DNA from 2 places in the Desulfosporomusa polytropa genome. Region 1 is predicted to be linked to the other one. Evidence: riboswitches for the same ligand, from Rfam matches in the RefSeq annotation. Region 1 holds a riboswitch; the other holds the start of a gene.
The links. Region 1 has a riboswitch for S-adenosylmethionine ahead of ACZ449_RS13175 (MetQ/NlpA family ABC transporter substrate-binding protein). Riboswitches for the same ligand answer to the same signal wherever they lie in the genome.

Region 1 (11,219 bases):
TAACGTACATTATAAAGCAATGTGTTTCTTTACACAATGGGTAAAAAAATGTATACATTATAGTTTAACTGTCAAACACGAGTTAATGGAAATAGCTTCTAGTAGTTGGTATAAAAAGAGGCATTGAAACCTGCACTTACACAGGTTTCAATGCCTCTTTCACTATTAAATTCAGGAAAGCTATTTTATCTTAATCGCTGTGTCAAAACTCCCGCCTCTACAGGCGGCGTCAGTTCAGGTGGAGTAGACTCTCCACCTGAACCCCCGATGTTTTAGCTCTGCTGAAACGAGTTCACTTCCTGCGTTTTTTCAGTTCCTCAAACAACTCACTTGGCGTAATAGTATGATTGGCCAACAGTACTAAGCAGTGATACCAAAGATCAGCCATCTCATACAGGATCTCGTCTTTGTTGTTATTCTTAGACGCAATAATGGTTTCGGCGGCTTCTTCACCAACCTTTTTCAAAATCTTATCCTGACCCTTTTCAAACAGGTAATTGGTATACGAACCCTCTTTAGGATTATGCTTACGATCATTGATGACATTGTAAAGCTCATATAATACGCCAGCCAACGGCTCTTTATATACCTTATCAGGATCAAATAGTTTTTCAGTCTGCTCGTTATCAGTATCCAACCTGCGACTAAAACAAGTAAAAGTTCCTTCATGGCAAGCTGCACCAGTTTGGCTTACTTTAACTAAAATGGTGTCCGCATCACAGTCATAGTACATTTCCTTAACAGCCTGCACATGACCAGAGGTTTCGCCTTTCTGCCAGAGCGCCTGACGGCTGCGGCTGTAAAACCAAGTTACCCCTGTTTCCAGTGTTTTACTCAACGATTCAGCATTCATATAGGCTAACATAAGCACAGTTCCGGAAGCTTCGTCTTGAATGATGGCTGGCACTAAGCCGTTAGCATCATATTTTATGGTATCTATATTCATACTCTCACCTCTACCCCTCGGGATTTAAGATATTCTTTAACCTGACCTACGGTGAACTGACCATAATGAAACACTGACGCTGCTAGTACTGCATCAGCCTTACCTGCCGTTAATACGTCATAGAAGTGTTCCATCTCGCCCGCACCACCTGACGCAATAACTGGTACATTGACAGCTTCCGATACGGCCCTGGTAAGGGGAATATCGTAGCCATCTTTGGTACCATCTTTATCCATACTTGTTAGGAGAATTTCTCCAGCACCCATTGCGGTTGCACGCTTGACCCATTCTAACACATCAATGCCTGTCGGTGTCCGTCCGCCATTAATATATACTTCCCAGGTATCCTGTCCGGAATTGCGCGCATCGACGGCCAGCACAATACACTGGCGGCCAAAGCGTTTAGCGCCTTCAACCAAAAGTTCAGGATTTTTTACGGCTGCCGTATTAAGGGAAACCTTATCAGCCCCAGCTTTAAGCATTGTTCTAATATCCGCTACCGTGCGGATACCACCGCCCACAGTAAACGGAATAAACACCTCGGCGGCTACCTGCTGCACAACATCTACCATTGTCTTTCGCTCATCAGACGAAGCTGTGATATCTAGGAAAACCAGTTCGTCGGCTAGTTTACCATCATACACCTTGGCTAGCTCCACCGGATCGCCAGCATCGCGTAAACCAACGAAATTTGTGCCTTTTACCACCCGCCCCTCTTTGACATCCAGGCAGGGAATAATTCGTTTGGTATACATTAAGCTACGCCCTCCTTAGCCAGCCGAATGGCTGCCGCCACATCGACGGCACCGGTGTAGATGGCTTTGCCAACAATAACACCTTCAATACCGCCCTCAGCGTTGGCTGCTTTGAGGGCCGTAATATCTTCAAGACTTTTCACACCGCCGGACGCGATAACCGGAATACCTGCTGCCTTAGCCAACGAGGCAGTGGCCGCCACGTTGACGCCCTGAAGCGTGCCATCCCGCGATATATCAGTATAAATAATGCGAGCCACGCCAGCCTCAGCCATCTTCTTGGCTAATTCCTCTGCTCCTACTCCGCCTGATACCTCCCAGCCGTCTACAGCCGCCTGACCATCGCGAGCATCGATACCCACAACAATTTGGCTACCGAACTGGCGGCAGGCCTCTCGCACCAGTTCGGGGCTACGGACAGCAACAGAACCCAATATCACCCGGCTAACACCGGCTTGAAGTACTTGTTCAATATTTGCCAGCGTACGAATACCACCACCCAGCTGTACTGGAATATTAGCTGCCTTCACGATGTTGCTTACTACTGCAAGATTGACCGACTTGCCGGCCAATGCTCCATCTAAATCAACGACATGCAGGTATTCCGCCCCAGCAGCTGCCCACTTGCGGGCCATGTCAGCCGGATTATCCGCAAACACGGTTTCCTTATCAAAACGTCCTTCAGTAAGACGAACACAACGTCCGCCACGTATGTCGATTGCCGGATAGATAATCATAATCTCAACTCCTCAGAGTAACATTTGGGACCAGTCTCACATATTAAGGTAGTGTGTTTCTAAACACACTTTAAAAAATTAGCTAAGATAGCTAACCCTGTTGCGCTTGATTTTTCGGGGTGAAACTGTACGGCCTGCACATTATCACAGCCTACAGCAGCCGTAACAGCACTGCCATACTCGGTCACAGCGGTAATGATTTCTTGCTTCTCCGGCACAGCATGATAGCTATGAACAAAATAAACATAAGGAGTTGCTGGTAGTTCAGTAAATAACAGACTTGGCGTCCTAAACTCCAGACTGTTCCAGCCCATATGAGGAATTTTAAGCTCTGGAGCAATAATTCTCCGTACCATACCCGGCAAAATTCCCAGTCCAGGTACACCAGGGTCTTCTTCGCTACCATCAAATAGCAGTTGTAGTCCAAGGCAAATACCAAAAAAGGGTGTGCCCCGTTTGGCCACTTCTTTAATAATATCAACAAGTCCATAGCTGCTCAGATTAGTCATGCAATCGCCAAAGGCCCCTACCCCGGGCAGTACTACCTTAGCGGCACTGCCGATGACTGCCGGGTCGCTGGTAACAACAATATCATATTGACCGCCGTTTTCGGCATTTAACTTAGCTAGGGCCTTAGACACACTGTGCAGATTGCCCATACCATAATCAATAATTGCTAAAGTTTCAAGCGCCATCGTTGCGCCTCCTTTATTCTAAGCTTACAACATTCCTTTAGTTGACATTACACCCTTAATCCTATCGTCTTGCCGTGTAGCTTCATCTAGTGCTCGACCCAACGCCTTAAAGATGGCTTCAATAATATGATGGGTATTCTTGCCTGACAGCAGCCGCACATGTAGCGTAAGTCCAGCGTGAACACTAAGCGCCCGCAAAAATTCTTCAGTTAGCTCACTGTCAAACTGGCCGACTTGCTCACTTGGCAAGGCCGCATCAAAAACTAGAAAAGGACGTCCGCTGATATCGAGTGACACCATGGCCAGCGCTTCGTCCATAGGTACAAAGGCTGTACCATAACGCTTGATTCCAGATTTGTCGCCCAGGGCTTGGGCCAAGGCCTGTCCCAGGACAATGCCGGTATCTTCCACCGTGTGGTGTCCGTCTACATAGATATCGCCATTGGCTGTTACCGTCAAATCAAACAATCCGTGTTTGCTGAGTAAAATCAGCATATGGTCAAAAAAACCTATGCCTGTGGCAATCTGCGACTGGCCGCTGCCGTCAAGATGTAAGGATACTTTTATGGCTGTTTCTCCAGTAATCCGTTCCAAGCTGGCAGTACGGCTCATGCTGTAACAGCCTCCAATACAGCCGTATTTTCATCAGGTGTTCCCACACCAATCCGGATACAGTTAGTAAGTCCTGGAACGGTACTAAAATCACGAATGCCAATACCGCGGGCGCTCAGGCAGGCCACCATGCCTGCCACGTTATCGCTCTTAACTAGCAGAAAATTGGTTTGAGACGGGTATACAGTCACGCCGGCGATCGCACTAAACGCGGCTGTCATGCGCTCTCGCTCACGGCTATTTTCAGCCAAACTGGCAGCAAATTCCTGACGCATATTATATACGATCTCAGCTGTTGCCAGCGTTAAGGCATTTACATCGTAAGGTAACAATACTTTGCCAATGGTTTGGGCAGTATCTTCACTGGCTAAGAGATAACCTACCCGGGCAGCTGCCAAACCATAGGCTTTAGAAAAGGTACGGGCAATGGCCAGATTCGGATATTTGCCCAACAAATTCACCGACGATTTTCCGTAAAACTCATGATATGCTTCATCAACAACTACCAGACTCTTGGTATTAGCGACAATATATTCAATCTGTTCAGGTGGCAGCACTATCCCGGTCGGGTTGTTGGGATTACACAATAAAATCACACTGGCCGCTACTTCCTTTGCCGTTGCCAGCAATTTATCTGCATCTAGTGTGTAATCCACATTGAGCGCCACAGGCACAGGTTGGCTGTCTGCTAGCTTAGCATAAATGCCATACATCGAAAACGAGGGACTGGGATACACAATACTGCGACCAGCACCACCAAAGGCATAACATAATGCCTCCAAAATTTCACTGGAACCATTGCCGATAAGCACATTAGCCATTGTTACGCCAAAACCGGCGGCGATAGTTGTTTTTAAAGACTGGGCACTCATCTCAGGATATCTATTAAATGGTAATGTTGTTAGTTTTTCAATGACCTTGGTTTTAATAGCTTGCGGCATATCGTTCGGATTCTCATTGGCATCAAGCCTAATCGGCCACTGAATTTCTTCCACAGAATATGGTTTTAAGGCTTCTAACCCGCTGCGAGGTGCAAACATCCTAATTCCCCCTCAATCTTACAGCATTAGCGTGTGCCGTCAGCCCTTCGGCTTCGGCCAGCTTGATAATCTGGCCGCTGACAGCTGCCAAGGCTTCCTGGGTATAGGCAATAATGCTGGTTTTTTTCATAAAAGTTTCCACATTGAGCACCGAGTAAAAACGGGCTGTACCACCAGTCGGCAATACATGGTTGGGACCGGCAAAATAATCGCCAAGTGGCTCTGGTGAATATTGTCCCATAAATATAGCACCTGCATGTCGTACATACGGAAGCAGCTTGAACGGTTCGGCAGTTAATAGTTCCAAATGCTCCGGAGCCGAAAGATTAGCCAGCTCAACCGCCTCTAAAATATCTTTGGTAATAATAATCAAGCCATTATCCTCAATCGATTGGGCAGCAATGTCCTTACGCGATAGCACTGCCAGTTGTTTTGCCACTTCTTTTTCTACTTTTATCGACAACTCGGTACTGTCAGTAATCAAAATACTTGAGGCCAACACATCATGTTCAGCCTGACTCAGCATGTCGGCAGCCACATATTGGGGATCAGCCGTACTATCTGCCACTATAAGAATTTCGCTGGGTCCTGCCAGCATATCAATATCAACATGCCCATAAACGGCCTTTTTGGCCAATGTAACAAAAATATTACCAGGGCCGGTAATCTTATCTACCCTAGGAATGGTTTCTGTTCCAAACGCCAATGCCGCCACTGCCTGAGCGCCGCCTACCTTGAAGATTCTTGTGACGCCGGCTAGTTTTGCTGCAGCCAATACATAGGGGTTTACCTTTCCCTCCCGGCTAGGCGGTACAACCATAATAATCTCTTTTACTCCGGCCACTGCCGCCGGAACAGCATTCATAATCACCGATGACGGATAGGCAGCTGTACCGCCTGGAACATAAATACCTACCCGATCAAGCGGCGTACATTTCTGCCCCAAAATCGCACCCTGTTCCCGCTCAGTAAACCAGGATTTAGGCAATTGTTCACTATGAAACCGTCGAACATTAGCCACAGCAGCTTCGAGTGCCTCAAGTACTTCCTTGTCAGCCCCAGCAATCGCGCTTTCGATCTCGTCTGGTGTCACTTCCAGCGTATCGGCGGTAAATTCAGCACCATCAATTGACTTCGTATATTTTAGTACGGCTTCATTCCCCTGACGCCGTACATCTTCAACAATACGTTCCACTACCTGCTGGGCTGACAGGTCTTCGCCAAACGTTTCTTTTACTTTAGCACGTCCGCCCGCGCCTAATATCACTTTATCAAAAGCGGGTTTTTCCATTAATTCGATCATTTCTTCTTTGCTTAAAAAACTGCTGTGAATCCTTTTCATACTTTGCCCTCACTTTCCACCAGTGCTTTTAACCCTTCTACCATTTTATTTATCCTGTCAAACTTCATCTTAAAGCTTACCCGGTTAGCAATAAATCGAGCTGTTGCCGGATGAATTTGCGCGATTTCAACAAGGTTATTTTCCTTAAGAGTGCGGCCGGTTTCCACAATGTCAACAATGATCTCAGCCAAACCTACCATGGGCGCAAGCTCAATAGAACCATTGAGCTTAATGATCTCCATCTGAATACCGACACTATGAAAAAAACTTTCCGCAACCCGGGGATACTTTGTAGCCACCCGCATATGAGCATAGTCACTCATCTTCTCCTGTTTCAATGCCTGGGGAACAGCAACCATCAACCGGCATAAACCGAATTTTAAATCAAGTAGCTCATAGATATCTTTGTTCTCTTCTAAAAGTACATCCTTACCAATTATCCCAATATCAGCCGCACCATATTCTACATAAGTAGGCAAATCAGCAGTCTTGGTAATAATAAACCGGATCTTTTCCTTCTCATTGGCAATAACCAATTTACGCGAATTCTCGCTGAGTCCTTCAGCCGTATAACCGATTTTGGCCAGCATATTCACCGAAAGATCAAAGAGCTTGCCTTTAGGCAAGGCTATTGTTAAATAATCCATATCATTTGAGGTCATGTCAGCCTCCTGTTCCTTTAATTAATTAAAGAGTTAATATGATAATATATTAACATTATACATTGCCAGCGTCAATATACTACTATGAATTTTTCTTTTTGTAACAGAACCCGCTCCCTTGATAGTATCTGCTTTTTCGTCTTAGGTAGGAAAACAGGCTGCATATGTAGAAGTATTTGACAAGATACTATCATTAAATAAGGAGGTTCATCATGGCTGTTCTTAATATTGTTGTGCTCAACCCATTGGCCAACAGGCATAAAGAAATCATTAAAGCCGCTGAGCCAAATGTAAATATAATCATAAGCGATGCAAAGAACGCCCTCGAACATATGCCTGAGTGCCATATTCTAGCAACCTGGGGCTGGGCTGAAACCCGCCATCTGTATCAAGCTGCCCCTCACTTAGAATGGATTCATGCACTAAGCGCCGGAGTGGAGAAACTGCTCTTTCCTGAAATTCAGGCTGCTGACACCATCCTCACGAATTCCAAGGGCATCCATGGTATTCCTGTCTCCGAACATGTACTAGCCATGATGCTGGCTTTTAGCCGGGGACTTATCCTGAGTATTCGTCAGCAAGATGCGAAAACCTGGAAGAGAGTGCCGACAGATGAATTACACGAGCATACCCTTGCCATCATTGGCCTGGGTGCTATTGGACGCGAGATTGCCAAAAAGGCCAAGGCGCTAGGTATGACGGTCCTTGCCAGCAAACAGGAAATGACTACTGAATTGTTTGTAGATAAGCTATATCCGCCAGATAATGATAGTTTGCAGGAAATGCTATCTCAGGCGGACTATGTTGTTATTGCCCTGCCGCTGACTGAGAACACCGAAAATCTGATTGGCCTAAAGCATTTTACCGTGATGAAGCCTTCGGCCTATTTTTTCAATATTTCAAGGGGTGCTATTGTAAATGAGGCCGATTTAATCACTGCCTTAGAACAAAAACTAATTCGTGGTGCCGGCCTGGACGTGTTTACTCACGAACCGCTGCCAGAATCCAGTCCGCTGTGGACTATGCCTAATGTTATTATCACACCCCATGTTGCCGCTTTATCACCGGCCTATCTTGACCGTGCTGTCAAGCTGCTCGCTGATAATCTCACCCGTTTTATCCAGGGTCGGGATATGATAAATCTTGTTGATAAAGTCAAAGGCTATTAGTTTAGGCTATCAGCCATTTTAAGCAGCGTAAGCTCCGGTGGTTCACCTACTACCGGAGCCTCATGATGTCTTGCGACAATTTCGGTCAGCTCTTGGGGCAGGCCAGCTGCACGCAGCATAGTCGCCCCGCGAGCAGCATGATTATAGTAAATATAGACAGCATGACGAAGATTGTCTATTTTGCCGCCCCGCCCCATTTTTCCCCAGGATTTCGCCCACTGTGCCGCAAACGTATCTAAAATCACAGTAATAATCTTATCAGCAGTACTAACGTCACCTTTAACCTTGCCGACATCGTGCAAGAGCGCACACTTTATAAGTAGTTGTTGATCAACAGCTGCTTGATCAGCCGCAAGCTTACATGCTGTATATGCTACATTCAAAGCATGTCGCTGGTCAGGCAGATCCATCTGCCAAAACAAGGCAGCCTGCGCTTTATTTAGGTATTTATCGACAAATTCTTTATCACTTTCGTCAATCCGGGCAGTAAGCGCAGCAACAACCTGTTTAACGCGTTTATTCAATATAGATCAGTTCTTCATAGCCTTGTTCAGTAGCCGCCGTTTGTGCTGCCGTTTTTGAACACCCAGAAAGCGCCAGTTCTGTTCGACGGCCTGCTTTGCGATACTGCTTGGCCGCTTCAATAGCCTCAGACAGTTTCCCCTCGGCCCAAGCAATGTATATATCTTTACCGCGAACACTAACGTCAATGCCTTGACGCTCTAGTGCCAGCAGCATTCGTTCGATTCCCAGGGCAAAACCTGTGGCTGGATTGGCAACACCGAAAGAAGCCAACATGGTATCATAACGACCACCGCCGCATAGGGGAAAGCCCAAACCTGGTGTATAGCCCTCAAAGACCATACCAGTATAATAATCAAAATCGCGAATGATGCCCAAGTCAAAGTTGACATACCGGTCAACGCCATAGCCTGCTAAAAGCTTATGAATGTCAGCCAGATTATCAAGTGCAGAGCGGCTTCGTTCGTTAGCAACAAGTCGGTAAGCAGTATTAAGCATATCCTCTCGCCCATGTAAGAGGGGAATTTGTTGCAATAGTTCCCTGGCTGCCTGACTAATACCGCTTTGGGCCAAAACCTCACCCAATCCCACCAAATCACGGGTAACCATAGCATATTTTACTTTTTGCTGCTCCTGCGGACTTAAGCCACTCTCGTCCATAAGGCCGTTAATGAAAGCAACTTGGCCTAAACCAATCTGAAAATTGGTTAAACCGGCCTCCAGCATGGCTTCAACCGCCAATGCGATAATCTCCGCATCAGCTGCTGGCCCCGGGGCTCCTAAAAGTTCAATCCCTGCCTGGTAAAATTCACACTGTCGTCCAGCTTGCGCTTGCTCATGCCGAAATACATTAGTAAGATAAAATAATCTGAGCGGCAGCGGCCTTTCTTTAAATCTTGTCGCAGCTACCCGCGCAATGGGTGTTGTCATATCAGGACGCAGCGCTAACGTACGATTATTCTTATCAAAAAATTTAAACACATGCTCCTGGATAGCGTTGCCTGTACCTAGTGTTATAGTTTCCATATATTCAAAAGTTGGCGTCACCACTTCATCATAACCCCAACAGGAAAACAGCTCAGCAAGAGCTCCTTCCACAATGCGTTTTTGTTTTGCTTCTCGCGGCAGCAGATCACGTGTTCCATAAGGAATTTGCGGCACAAAATTATTCCTGTTCATTGTGTACACTCCATTCTAATCAGCTGTTATCTACTTTATCCAACACCATTTTATAGCCATCGGCACCATAATACAGACAACGCTTAACTCTGCTGATTGTTGCTGTACTCGCACCGGTTGCAGCAACAATATCATCATAAATAACGCCTGCTTTTAACAGTCGCGCCACTTCCAGCCGCTGAGCCATAGCTTTAAGTTCCCCAATTGTGCATACGTCTTCAAAAAATTGATAACATTCCTCCTCACTGTTTAGCGATAAAATCCCTCTAAACAACTGATCGGTAAGCCTATCTTTTAATTTAGGATTTGCAGGCATAACTACTAGCCTCCCTATAAGTACTTGCTATTTTTATATTTATTCGCTATTTTCCCGGATTTTCCTTCTTTAATACTTTCCATCTTTATTTAATTAAAACGTCTTTTGTAAAATTCCCGTTTTTTTACACCACTTTTTCTGTTGACAGTCTTTCGTAGTCATGTTAATATAAAATTCATAAAATTAAATATTGTTCATCAAGAGCTGGCTGAGGGAATGGCCCAATGACGCCGCGGCAACCATCGTATTTGCGAACGGTGCCAATTCCACAGGATTACCTCCTGGCAGATGAAGAACTGGACAACAAGCCTCTTCGGACTGCCGAAGAGGCTTACTACTTTTCACGAAAGGAGGATCATCTAGTCATTATTATTAGAGATTAGAGATAAGTATTAGGAGGAATTATTCTATGAAAAAGTTTACCCTGTTAGTAATGATTGCATTATTAGCCTTTTCTACCTTTATCGCTGGTTGTGGCAGCAAGAGCACCCCTGCTCCGTCAGCCGCAGATAAGAAAACCATTAAAGTTGGCGCAACTGCCGTACCGCATGCTGAAATTCTCAATGTTGTCAAACCACTGCTTGAAAAAGAAGGCATCAACCTGGTTATTGTCGAGATGAGCGACTATGTCCGTCCCAACATGGCTGTGGCTGAAAAAGAACTAGACGCTAACTTCTTCCAGCACATCCCCTATCTGACCAAATTCAGCGCTGAACGCAAGCTTGATCTGACCTACACCGCTGCCGTACATATTGAACCGATGGGTATCTACTCCAAGAAAGTCAAGAACCTGAATGACCTGCAAACCGGTGCAGCAATCGGCATCCCCAATGATCCCACCAACGGCGGCCGTGCACTAGCCCTGCTAGCCAAAGCCGGCATTATTAAACTCAAAGATGGTGCAGGTGTTACTGCTACTATTAGCGATATCACCGATAATCCCAAAAATGTAAAAATCCGCGAGCTTGAAGCTGCGCAACTACCTCGTTCACTTGATGATCTTACTTTAGCCGTCATTAATACTAACTATGCACTAGAAGCTAAGCTTGTCCCCAGTAAAGATGCTCTGTTTATTGAACAAAAGGACTCTCCCTATGTTAATATCCTTACTGTCCGCAAAGGCGATGAAAACCGTCCTGAAATCCAAAAATTAACTAAAGCCTTAACATCTGAAGAAGTTAAGAAGTTTATTAATGAAAAATATCAAGGTGCCATTGTACCAGCATTTTAATTCTTTCAAAAGA
Region 2 (11,219 bases), 800 kb from region 1:
GATTTCACTTATCTCGATACTAGCATCGGCATGGGAAAGGGCTACGGCAATGCTCTCTAGATAGGTAATATCTGCCTGACATTCTCGAAGCTGCCCGATCAAATGCTCTTCAGATCGTTTAGCTTTATTATACTTAGTGTAATATTGCTGCGCATTTTCGATGGCTGACAGCGTCGGATTGAGGTTAATAATGATCTCCTGTGTTTCGCTTGTCTCGCTATATATATCTAATAAAGCCTGTTGGTTAGCTCCGGGAATGACAATATACAGATTGGCCATAAGAATATCTCCGCACTTTCTGAGCTCATCAGCGTTTTCAGCCTGAGACAATTCTTCTGCTAAAACAGTTTGTTTACGATTTAACTTTGCTATTTCTGACGTTATCAGCTTAGTCAATACTTCTTTTGCAGGTAAGGCTGGACGCCCTTTGAATTTATCAAAAAAATCGACAGCCGCACTCATCGTAGAAAAATCATGCAGGTTATACTGACGAAGATGTTCGGGAACAAATGCGGCAATAGCCAGCGGCTTGTTCTGTCCCTCAACTACAACCGTCGGTGTTACTAAACCATTCTTGACCGGGCTGGCAATACTTTCGACTGCTTCACTTAGTGCATTTTCATCGGCAGGATCAAGTTCGTTCATGTGAATGTCTGGGGAAAAACCACCACGCCAGGCAATTTCTCTTGCTGTAAGCGGACCAAGACCAATGCCTGTAGCAATAATAGCTTTACTTAGTGAAGTGGCAGGCGCAGCCAATACCTGCCGGATGAATTGAGCAGAATCAATATCTAGGATGTTCAGTCGATCTTGGCCGGGCGGGTAAATATACTCTTTTCCAGGCAAAACCTGACGATGGCGACTTACATGAGAACTAACTCTTTTTATGGCATCAATAATAATATTGTCTTGCAGTAAAATAATATTGCTATATTTCCCCATAATTTCAACGACTAAACATTTGGTGAAAATTCGTCCGCCTTCGCCACGTACATCAATATTGATATTGACAATACGGTCAAGACTATGCTGTTCGATACTTGCAATGCGCCCATCTTCCAGGTGTTTTCTGAGTAACATACAAAAAGTAGGAGCCACAGCCGGATTTTCTGGCACAGCTGTTGTAATCAGTAACTTTGGGCGCTCGGGGTTTGCCGATAGGAAGCAACGCAGGTTTTCTCCTGGCTGACGCACCCATAGTAAGAGTGAGTAAGGGTCTGGTTGAAACACTTTATCAACACGTCCGCCAGTGAGCGCTGCATTAAGCTCACCTACAAGCGGTGCAAGCGAGAATCCATCAATATTCATAACATAACCTCCGCAAAAACATAAGACAATATTCCAATAGTATAACACTCACGCTATTTAGCGGTCAAACCCGGTCTAATTCTGCCGCCTACAGAATAAAATCGTTAATATAGCAAAAACATACACATGGTAGCGAGGTGGCTGCATGGATAGGGAAAAATGGTATATGCGTACGGCAGAGGAAGTCGTTCAGTTCTGGCAGACTAGTTTTACTGAGGGATTATCCTCTCAAGAAGTTAAGCGAAGACTTGAAAAATTCGGTTGCAACGAACTGGCTGAAAAGGAAAAACCAGCTTGGTGGAAACGGTTTTTAGCACAATTTCAAGACTTTATGGTTTTAGTTTTGTTAGGAGCTACACTGATATCAGCATTTTTAGGTGAATATGCTGATGCCATTACCATTTTAGTCATTGTCCTGATGAATGCTGTATTAGGTTTTATTCAGGAATATCGAGCTGAACAGTCGCTGGCTGCATTAAAGAAATTGGCTTCGCTTACTGCTAGAGTAGTGAGAAACAGTATGGTCCAACAAGTTCCAGCCAGAGAACTTGTGCCTGGTGATATCTTAGTACTTGAAGCTGGTGACAAGCTTTCGGCCGATGGCCGACTCATTGATGTACATAATATGGAGGTAGAGGAAGCGGCGTTAACCGGTGAATCTATGTCTGTCCGTAAAACAGCTGATCGTAAATTTGGCGAGGATGTCCCCTTAGGCGACAGAAAAAACATGGTTTTCTCCGGTACTAATGTAGTCAGGGGACGTGGTAAAGCAGTTGTTTGTGCAACTGGAATGGCTACCGAAGTCGGTCATATAGCAGATATGATCCAGGCTACAACAGAAGAAACTACTCCGCTGGAACGACGCCTTGAACATTTGGGTAAATGGTTAGTTTGGGCCTGTCTGGCTATTTGTTTAATTGTTGTTATTACCGGGGTAACTAGAGGCGAATCGGTATTTCTTATGTGTATGGCTGGTATTAGCCTAGCAGTTGCTGCTATTCCGGAGGGGCTGCCCGCTATTGTTACAGTCGCTTTGGCACTTGGTGTTCAACGAATGATTAAACAACATGCCATTATTCGAAAATTACCAGCAGTTGAAACATTAGGTTGTACAACAGTTATATGTTCAGATAAAACTGGTACACTAACACAAAATGCCATGACGGTACGCCAAATATTTACTGATGGGAATCATTATGAAGTTACCGGTTCGGGGTATGATATTAAAGGTAACATACTACTCAACCAGCAACCCCTTGATATAAATAAAAATAAAGCTTTACAACAATGCCTAACAATCGGCGTGCTTTGTAACAACAGCATCTTAAAACAGAATACGATTGCTATTACTGGTGTATGGCGTAATAAAACTGAAACTGGCTGGTCTATAGAAGGTGACCCAACAGAAGGGGCTATCATTGTAGCAGCCGCCAAAGCAGATATTTGGCAGAGCGAAATTGAGAAAATCCAGAAACGGGTCACTGAAATTCCTTTTGAATCTGAACGTCGCCGGATGTCGGTTGTGTACCGTGATAACAACAGCAACAATATTCTCTACGTTAAAGGTGCCCCTGATGTCATTTTGGAATTATGCCGGTATTATCACACAGATGCAGGGCCTACTTCTATAACCAAGGAGCATATTGCCCAGATTAATAGCATTAACGAGCAAATGACATCAGAAGCCCTTAGAGTGTTGGCTGTCGCTTACCGCCGCCTAACCCCTGCACAAGCCCAAAATCCTGACGAATCCATCGAAAGTGATTTGGTATTTGCCGGCATTATCGGTATGATTGATCCCCCGCGGGAAGAGGTTAAAACCTCTATTGCCTTGTGTCGTGAAGCTGGTATAAAAACAGTCATGATTACTGGCGATCATAAGAATACAGCGATTGCTATTGCCCAAGAGCTTAATATTTATAAAGAAAACCAGCATAAGACACTGACTGGTAAAGAACTTGATGTATTGTCCGAGCCTGAACTTGATGCAATTGTCAATCGTGTTACCGTTTATGCCCGTGTTTCACCAGCCCATAAATTAAGAATCGTTCGGGCGCTTAAACGGCAAGGTCATATTGTGGCCATGACTGGTGACGGCATTAACGACGCTCCAGCCATTAAAGAAGCTGATATCGGTGTTGCCATGGGAATTACCGGCACCGATGTAACTAAAGAAGCATCAGCTATGGTTTTAGCTGATGATAACTTTGCAACAATTGTGGCAGCCGTGAAAGAAGGCCGCGGTATCTATGAGAATATCCGAAAATTCATTCGTTACCTGCTAGCTTGTAATATCGGCGAAGTCCTTACTATGTTTTTAGCTGCACTTTTTGGGTTGCCTATGCCACTTTTACCTGTACAAATACTTTGGGTCAACCTTGTCACTGATGGGTTGCCTGCCATGGCACTAGGAGTTGACCCCAGCAGCCCCAACGTTATGCAGCGGCCACCACGACATCCAGGAGAAAGCGTTTTTTCCCGTGGATTAAGTCGGAAAATAATTGGTCGTGGCATCCAAATTGGTTTAAGCACACTTTTTGTCTTTAGTGTGATATACTATATGCAGAATGATTTAGCTGTAGCTCGTACAGCGGCATTTGCTACATTAGTATATTGTCAGATGTTTCATGTATTTGATTGCCGGTCGGAAATGGTTACTATCTTCGAACTTAAGTTCATGACCAACAGATACTTGCTGGCAGCCGTTGCCTTTTCGAGTATCATGCAACTTTCTGTAATGTACATACCTTTCTTAAGCGCCATCTTTTCGACGGTACCTTTATCTGTGGGCCATTGGGTGCTTGTCTTGATTGTATCAGGCTGGACACTACTAGTAAATGCCTGCAAACATATATTCAAACGTCGTCCCGCACGCCGAGCCACTATACCACAAAGTCGATAGCGATACTATCATAGGAGGAAATAGCATGCAGTTTACTAAATGGCATGGATTAGGTAATGATTTTGTAATTGTCAATGGCAGGGAAGAACATATTGCTGATTACCAGCAACAAGCGATTGCCGTCTGTGACCGAAACTTTGGTATTGGAGCCGACGGACTTGTTGTGCTGCTACCATCAGATATTGCTGATTTTAAAATGCGAATCTTTAATTCAGACGGCAGCGAAGCTGATATGTGCGGTAATGCTACTCGCTGCGTCGCACGCTATCTCTACGAAAACAAATTGACTGCTAAAACAGTTATTACGCTAGACACCTTGGCGGGAATTATTACGCCTGAACTTATCTTTAAAAATGGCACCCTAGCGACTGTTAAGGTTGATATGGGACTCCCCAGACTCAAACGAAACGAAATCCCTATTATTGGTGATGCTGAAGAACAAGTAATAAACATGCCGCTTGCAATAGATGGAGAAACTTATCATATCACCTGTGTCTCTATGGGTAATCCCCATTGCCTAATCTTTGTCAACGATGTCACCAAAGTTGATCTGGCACTCATTGGGCCCAAAATCGAAACACATACTCTATTCCCCAAAAAAACCAATGTTGAGTTTCTGCAGATTATTGACAGGAAAACAATAAGAATGCGTGTTTGGGAACGTGGTGCCGGCATAACCAAGGCCTGCGGTACAGGTGCCAGTGCTGCTCTGGTTGCCGCTGTTTTAAATGGCTATACTGAGCGGCAAGTTACAGTCAAATTAGATGGTGGTGATCTTTTTCTTGAGTGGGCTGAAAACAATCATATCTATAAATCAGGTCCGGCCGTAGAGGTATTCCAGGGTAACTATCTCTTATAACTAACTGCCTCATACAGAGTCGACTGGTTTTCTTAATTTAAAAATTCAGAAAAAAAGGTTTTTTTTGCCTTGAAGTATAATAAACAGTTATACAACAAGACATTTGTCAGCGGAGGTGTTGAGGTGAAGTTTGTTACTGGTATTCTCAGCTTGATCATCTTACTGTCTGTTTCGCTGTCTGCTAGTGCAATCGCTTTGGTAAACAAAGATATTATCTTAGAAGCACAAGAGTATGGCGTAAAACGCAACCAACTGCCTCTTACGGAGTTTCTTCATCCCTGGCTTGCTTATGAAGAACAAGCCACCATTATTAATGAAACAACGGAAAGATCTTATCTATATACACCATTTTTGCTTTTAGCTTACGACGCCCGTGATAAAGCAAGAAGCAAGCAACCTGTTGAGCTTGCCAACAGTGAACAGATTCTAGCTGACTATGCCGGGTGTCTTGTTTTCAGTATAATTGTCAATGGCAATACTGAAAACTTTAGTGATAATCTTCAAGTTACTATTAAGCAAGATAAAAAAATAATTAACCCCTATCATGCCGTAACCAACCCCCCAGTAAAAAACCCTTGGTCCTCTAATGGACCACAATTTACTGCTCATTCCTATTTTTACTTCCATGAGCGAGAGGTAGTTTTGGGCAAACCCATTACTCTGATGGTGACTACCCAAGACAAGCAGGAACATCGTTTTTATTTTGAGTTACCTAAATTTAAATAATTTTTTAATAAATGGAGATGATCTCCATTTATATTTTTTTGTGAAAAAGGGATTTATAACGAGCAAAGCGAAGTAAATGTAAAAAACTACGGTTAAAATCGTGTTATCCGTGAATAATAACATACGCAAAGGAAGGTGCAAGTTCGTGCTCAAAAGTATGACCGGCTTTGGCCGGGGAGAATATATTGATTCCAATTACCGTATTGTGGTTGAAATTAAAGCCGTAAATCATCGTTACAATGAAATTGTTATTCGCATGCCCAAAACTTTAGGCAGTTTAGAGGATAGGATTCGCCGCACTATTGCCAATACCATTTTACGTGGCCGAGTAGACGCTTTTATTACAGTCGACGAATATGGAGAGAAGAAAAAGGCAGTAAGGGTTGACAAAGAATTGGCAATGGCTTACCATAATGCAATGAGAGAATTAGCGGGCATATTAGAAATGACGGTTGCTGATAATATATACCATTTATCAAAATATCCCGAGGTCCTTAAACTGGAGGAAGTTACAGAAGATGTAGAGTGTTTATGGCCCAAACTTCTTGCAGCTATTGAAAGTGCACTTGGCAATCTTATGAAAATGCGCGAAGCTGAAGGCACCAATATTGAGCAGGATCTATTAGCACGGGTTGATAAGCTCCAGACATATGTTGCAACAGTAGAAGAAAGGGCACCGCAAATTCTTGTCGAATATCGGGAAAAATTATTATCCCGCATGCGAGAATTACTAGGCGCTGTAGGGGCTGAGCCTGATGAGACCAGATTACTCCAGGAAACAGCCATATTTGCTGACAGGACTAATTTTACCGAAGAAATTGTTCGGCTTAAAAGCCATTTGGCACAATTTCACACAACAGTTAAATCTTCTGAGGCGGTGGGGCGCAAACTTGATTTTATTGTACAAGAAATAAACCGGGAGACGAATACCATTGCTTCCAAAGCCAACGATTCTAACATTGCTAATGTTGTTGTTGAAATTAAAAGTGAAATAGAGAAGGTCAGAGAGCAAATCCAAAACATAGAGTAATATAAAAACCATTACATCAAAAAATAGCCTATAAAATTATAGGAGGAGTTATAATGGATATAAAATTAATAAATATTGGCTTTGGCAATATTGTTTCGGCTAATCGGATTATCTCTATTGTCAGCCCGGAATCAGCCCCCATAAAACGAATTATTCAGGAAGCACGTGATCGGGGTATGCTTATTGATGCTACATATGGCCGCCGCACCCGCGCTGTAATTATTACCGACAGTGATCATGTTATTTTATCAGCAGTACAACCTGAAACAGTAGCTCATCGCTTGACTAGCAAAGATACTACTGATGAACCTGCTGAATAAGATCGGAAAGGAGACAGCCTATGCCTCAACAAGGAATATTAATAGTTGTTTCCGGCCCTTCTGGCACTGGTAAAGGCACAGTTTGTCGCGAACTGCTGCGTAGCAATTCTCATTTGAAATATTCTATATCAGCTACAACCCGGTCGCCCCGAGCAGGAGAAGTGGATGGAATAAATTATCTATTTGTTGCCAAAGATCAGTTTAAAAATATGATTGACAATGATGACCTCTTGGAATGGGCCGAAGTCTACGGTAATTTTTATGGGACACCACGTCACTATGTTCTTGAGCAGTTACATAAGGGATATGATGTTGTATTAGAAATAGATACACAAGGTGCCATGAAAGTAAAAGAAAAATTTCCGGAAGGTGTATATATATATATTATTCCACCTTCACTGGATGAACTTGCTAACAGGATTTACAAACGTGGTACTGATAGCATTGATGTCATCAAAAAACGCCTACAATGTGCTAGTGGTGAGCTCTCTTTGGCACAGAACTATCACTATATTGTAATGAATGATCAAGTAGCGGCAGCTGTCCAAAAAGTGGAGATCATTATTGCCGCTGAAAAACTAAGGGCAGAACGCAACACCGCATTAATTGATAATCTCTATAGTGCTGGTTGTGTTGGCAATGAGGTCTCAACACTATAATAATAATAAGTTAGGGGAAACGCTATGATAAATCCGTCGCTAGATTCTTTGGTAAAAAAGGTTGACAGTAAATACACATTGGTAGTATTAGCCGCTAAACGGGCGCGTGAAATTATGGATGGACAGCAGCCGCTTATTGAATGCAAATCCAACAAACCAGTGACAATTGCGCTAGAAGAAGTTGCTCGAGGGAAAATCACCTATGAACGCACTAAAACTGGTATTAAATAGGAGTCAATGATGTCTTTAGGTCAAAACATTGTTATGGGAGTTAGTGGTGGAATCGCAGCCTACAAGGCAGTTGAGGTTGTCAGCCGTTTGAAAAGAGCGGGTTGTAACGTCAACGTTATCATGACCAAAGCGGCCACAGAGTTTGTCACACCGTTAACTTTTCGTGAACTTAGCGGTAATCCGGTAGTAACTGATATGTGGGAAGAGCCCAAAACTTGGAACGTGCAGCACATTGCCTTAGCTAACTGGGCGGATGTGTTTCTTGTTGTACCTGCTACCGCCAATATTATTGGGAAAATAGCCAATGGTATTGCTGATGATATGCTTACCACTACCATTATGGCTACAAAAGCCCCAATAATAGTAGCACCGGCTATGAATACCAATATGTATCTCAACCCGGTTACTCAGCAGAACTTAACCAAATTGGCAGGGTTAGGTTATCATATTATAGAACCTGCTGTCGGCTTATTGGCATGTGGTGTTGAGGGACCAGGCCGTTTACCAGAACCGTTAGTAATCGTCGATAAAGTTATTGCTTTGTTGCAAAACTGCCGAGATTTGCAAGGCAAACGTATATTGATTACAGCGGCCGGTACGCGTGAGGCCATTGACCCTGTCAGATATATTGGTAACCGTTCGAGCGGTAAGATGGGATACGCTCTTGCCGGGGTAGCAGCTAGACGGGGCGCTGAAGTCATACTTGTTTCTGGTCCATCAAGCCTACCAACTCCACTGGGGGTAACTATTAAACGAGTAGAAACAGCGGCTCAAATGCAGGCTGCTGTTCTTGACGAATTTGATACTGTCGATATTGTAATCAAAGCTGCAGCTGTTGCAGATTACCGACCTGAAATGGTAGCTGAACAAAAAATCAAGAAGACAGGGGATACCTTAACCATTAATCTCGTTAGAAATCCAGATATTTTATTTGAGTTGGGGCAAAAGAAAAAACAGCAATTATTAATTGGCTTTGCTGCTGAAACCGAAGACCTTATGACTCACGCCCAGGAGAAATTAACCAAGAAAAATCTTGACATGATTGTTGCTAATGATGTGACCCTCCCTGGAGCTGGTTTCAATATTGATACCAACATTGTAAAAATTATACATAAAAACGGTGATATAGAAGAACTACCGCAGCTTAGCAAACAGCAAATAGCAGAAATTCTTATAGACAAAATTGACAAAATGCTGACAAAATCTACTTGATTTTTTTTTATATTTAGTTTAAAATTTCTTTGATGTGACAATTGCATATACTATACTCATCAAGAGTTGGTGGAGGGACTGGCCCGATGAAACCGCGGCAACCATTTAGCATATTTATGCTAAAAACGGTGCCAATTCCGGCGGTAAACCGCGAGATGGGAGTGAAAAATCACACCTCCCTTTGTGGGAGTTTCTTTTTTTAGTAACTAGTTAGGAGGGATTATATTTATGGCAACAAAACGTGTGCTGTTTACATCAGAGTCTGTAACTGAAGGCCATCCGGATAAGATTGCTGACCAAATTTCCGACAGTGTGCTTGACGCTATTATAGCTCAAGATCCTGAGGCCCGAGTAGCCTGTGAAACATTAGTTACTACTGGTATTGTACATGTAGTAGGTGAGATCAGCACTAAGTGCTATGTTGACATTCCCAAAATTGTGCGTGAAACTATTAAAAGTATTGGTTACACGCGTGCCAAGTATGGTTTTGATGGCGAAACCTGCGGTGTCTTACTATCTATTGACGAACAATCGGTTGATATTGCTTTGGGTGTAGACAAGGCGCTTGAAGCCAAGCAGGGTGACATGGATGCCATTGATGCTATTGGCGCCGGTGACCAAGGCATGATGTTCGGTTACGCTACTAACGAAACCCCGGAATTTATGCCGTTGCCAATCGCCTTAGCACATAAAATGGCACGTCGATTGTCCGAAGTTCGTAAAAATGGCGATCTGAGTTATCTGCGCCCAGATGGTAAAACTCAGGTCACTGTTGAATATGAAGATGGCAAACCGGTACGGGTTGATACCATCGTAATTTCAACTCAGCATAGTCCTGACGTTGATCGGGAAACTATTGAAAAAGACCTTATAGCTAACGTAATAAATCCCATAGTTCCCCAAGAGCTATTAGATGCCAAAACCAAATACTATATTAACCCAACCGGTCGATTTGTCGTGGGTGGCCCGCAAGGCGATTCAGGCTTAACCGGACGTAAAATAATAGTTGATACCTATGGCGGTATGGCTCGGCATGGCGGCGGTGCTTTTTCCGGTAAAGATCCCACAAAAGTTGACCGGTCTGGTGCTTATGCGGCCCGCTATGTTGCTAAAAATGTAGTTGCTGCAGGACTAGCCGACAAATGCGAAATTCAATTGGCCTATGCCATTGGCATCGCTCGTCCAGTATCTGTTATGGTGGAAACTTTTGGGACTGGTAAAATTCCAGAAGATAAAATTGTTGCACTTATCAACAAGCATTTTGACTTACGACCTGCGGGTATAATTAAGTCGCTTGATCTTAGACGTCCTCTTTATCGTCAGACTGCTGCCTATGGCCACTTTGGTCGTACTGATGTAGATTTGCCTTGGGAACACATTGATAAAGCCGAACTTCTTCGCAAAGAGGCCAATATCTAAACTTATTAATTAATGGTCAATGGTAATACTAATATTGCTGGACATTCAATTCAGTTTAAAGGAGGTATTTCATTGGCTGCTCAAAAAAATATTACAGAATCTGTTTACCACGTTGGCGGTCTTAAAGGTGACCACTGCCGGGATCGTATTGAACATACGTTATCCCACCTTTATGGTGTTTCCTCAGTTAAGGTGGACATGGCTTCCCAGCAAGTTGTGGTTAGCCACGATGAAACTGTAAATTCTAGCGGATATATTGAAGAGACATTACAATCACTTGGCTATTCAGTTCAAGAATAGGAGTAAGTAACCAAATGAAACTTCATTTTTCTCCGCTAAGAAGACGCCGGATTAAACGTTTTTTTAAACGTTTGCCGATGGACACCGGGCTTGATTGGGAAATGGCCGCTCATTACCAGGAAAAACCGGTAGCAGGTATTTGATAGTTAAAAGCGAATATATACTTTTAGTTAAAAAGGGGACTGAACAAGTCCTCTTCTCTTTATCTAAATAAGAAATGAACTTTAGGTGAAAAAATGTCAAATACCGCTCA

Region 2: it holds a riboswitch for S-adenosylmethionine, as region 1 does, so the genes downstream of both, metK (methionine adenosyltransferase) here and ACZ449_RS13175 (MetQ/NlpA family ABC transporter substrate-binding protein) in region 1, are expected to answer to the same signal.

Annotation. Positions count from the first base shown of each region.
Region 1 is NZ_AP042400.1:2,388,796-2,400,014, forward strand. It holds gene hisIE (bifunctional phosphoribosyl-AMP cyclohydrolase/phosphoribosyl-ATP diphosphatase HisIE) at 293-946, opposite strand; gene hisF (imidazole glycerol phosphate synthase subunit HisF) at 943-1,701, opposite strand; gene hisA (1-(5-phosphoribosyl)-5-[(5-phosphoribosylamino)methylideneamino]imidazole-4-carboxamide isomerase) at 1,701-2,438, opposite strand; gene hisH (imidazole glycerol phosphate synthase subunit HisH) at 2,498-3,133, opposite strand; gene hisB (imidazoleglycerol-phosphate dehydratase HisB) at 3,158-3,745, opposite strand; gene hisC (histidinol-phosphate transaminase) at 3,742-4,785, opposite strand; gene hisD (histidinol dehydrogenase) at 4,787-6,127, opposite strand; gene hisG (ATP phosphoribosyltransferase) at 6,124-6,789, opposite strand; gene ACZ449_RS13155 (D-2-hydroxyacid dehydrogenase) at 7,002-7,958, shown strand; gene ACZ449_RS13160 (HDIG domain-containing metalloprotein) at 7,955-8,482, opposite strand; gene hisZ (ATP phosphoribosyltransferase regulatory subunit) at 8,475-9,659, opposite strand; gene ACZ449_RS13170 (YerC/YecD family TrpR-related protein) at 9,679-9,975, opposite strand; SAM riboswitch class I at 10,167-10,270, shown strand; gene ACZ449_RS13175 (MetQ/NlpA family ABC transporter substrate-binding protein) at 10,385-11,206, shown strand.
Region 2 is NZ_AP042400.1:1,589,511-1,600,729, forward strand. It holds gene ACZ449_RS09240 (Rqc2 family fibronectin-binding protein) at 1-1,308, opposite strand, end outside; gene ACZ449_RS09245 (calcium-translocating P-type ATPase, SERCA-type) at 1,454-4,210, shown strand; gene dapF (diaminopimelate epimerase) at 4,236-5,069, shown strand; gene ACZ449_RS09255 (hypothetical protein) at 5,193-5,795, shown strand; gene ACZ449_RS09260 (YicC/YloC family endoribonuclease) at 5,941-6,825, shown strand; gene remA (extracellular matrix/biofilm regulator RemA) at 6,879-7,145, shown strand; gene gmk (guanylate kinase) at 7,166-7,804, shown strand; gene rpoZ (DNA-directed RNA polymerase subunit omega) at 7,829-8,035, shown strand; gene coaBC (bifunctional phosphopantothenoylcysteine decarboxylase/phosphopantothenate--cysteine ligase CoaBC) at 8,045-9,247, shown strand; SAM riboswitch class I at 9,301-9,409, shown strand; gene metK (methionine adenosyltransferase) at 9,476-10,666, shown strand; gene ACZ449_RS09290 (heavy-metal-associated domain-containing protein) at 10,739-10,966, shown strand; gene ACZ449_RS09295 (hypothetical protein) at 10,981-11,109, shown strand; gene priA (primosomal protein N') at 11,203-11,219, shown strand, end outside.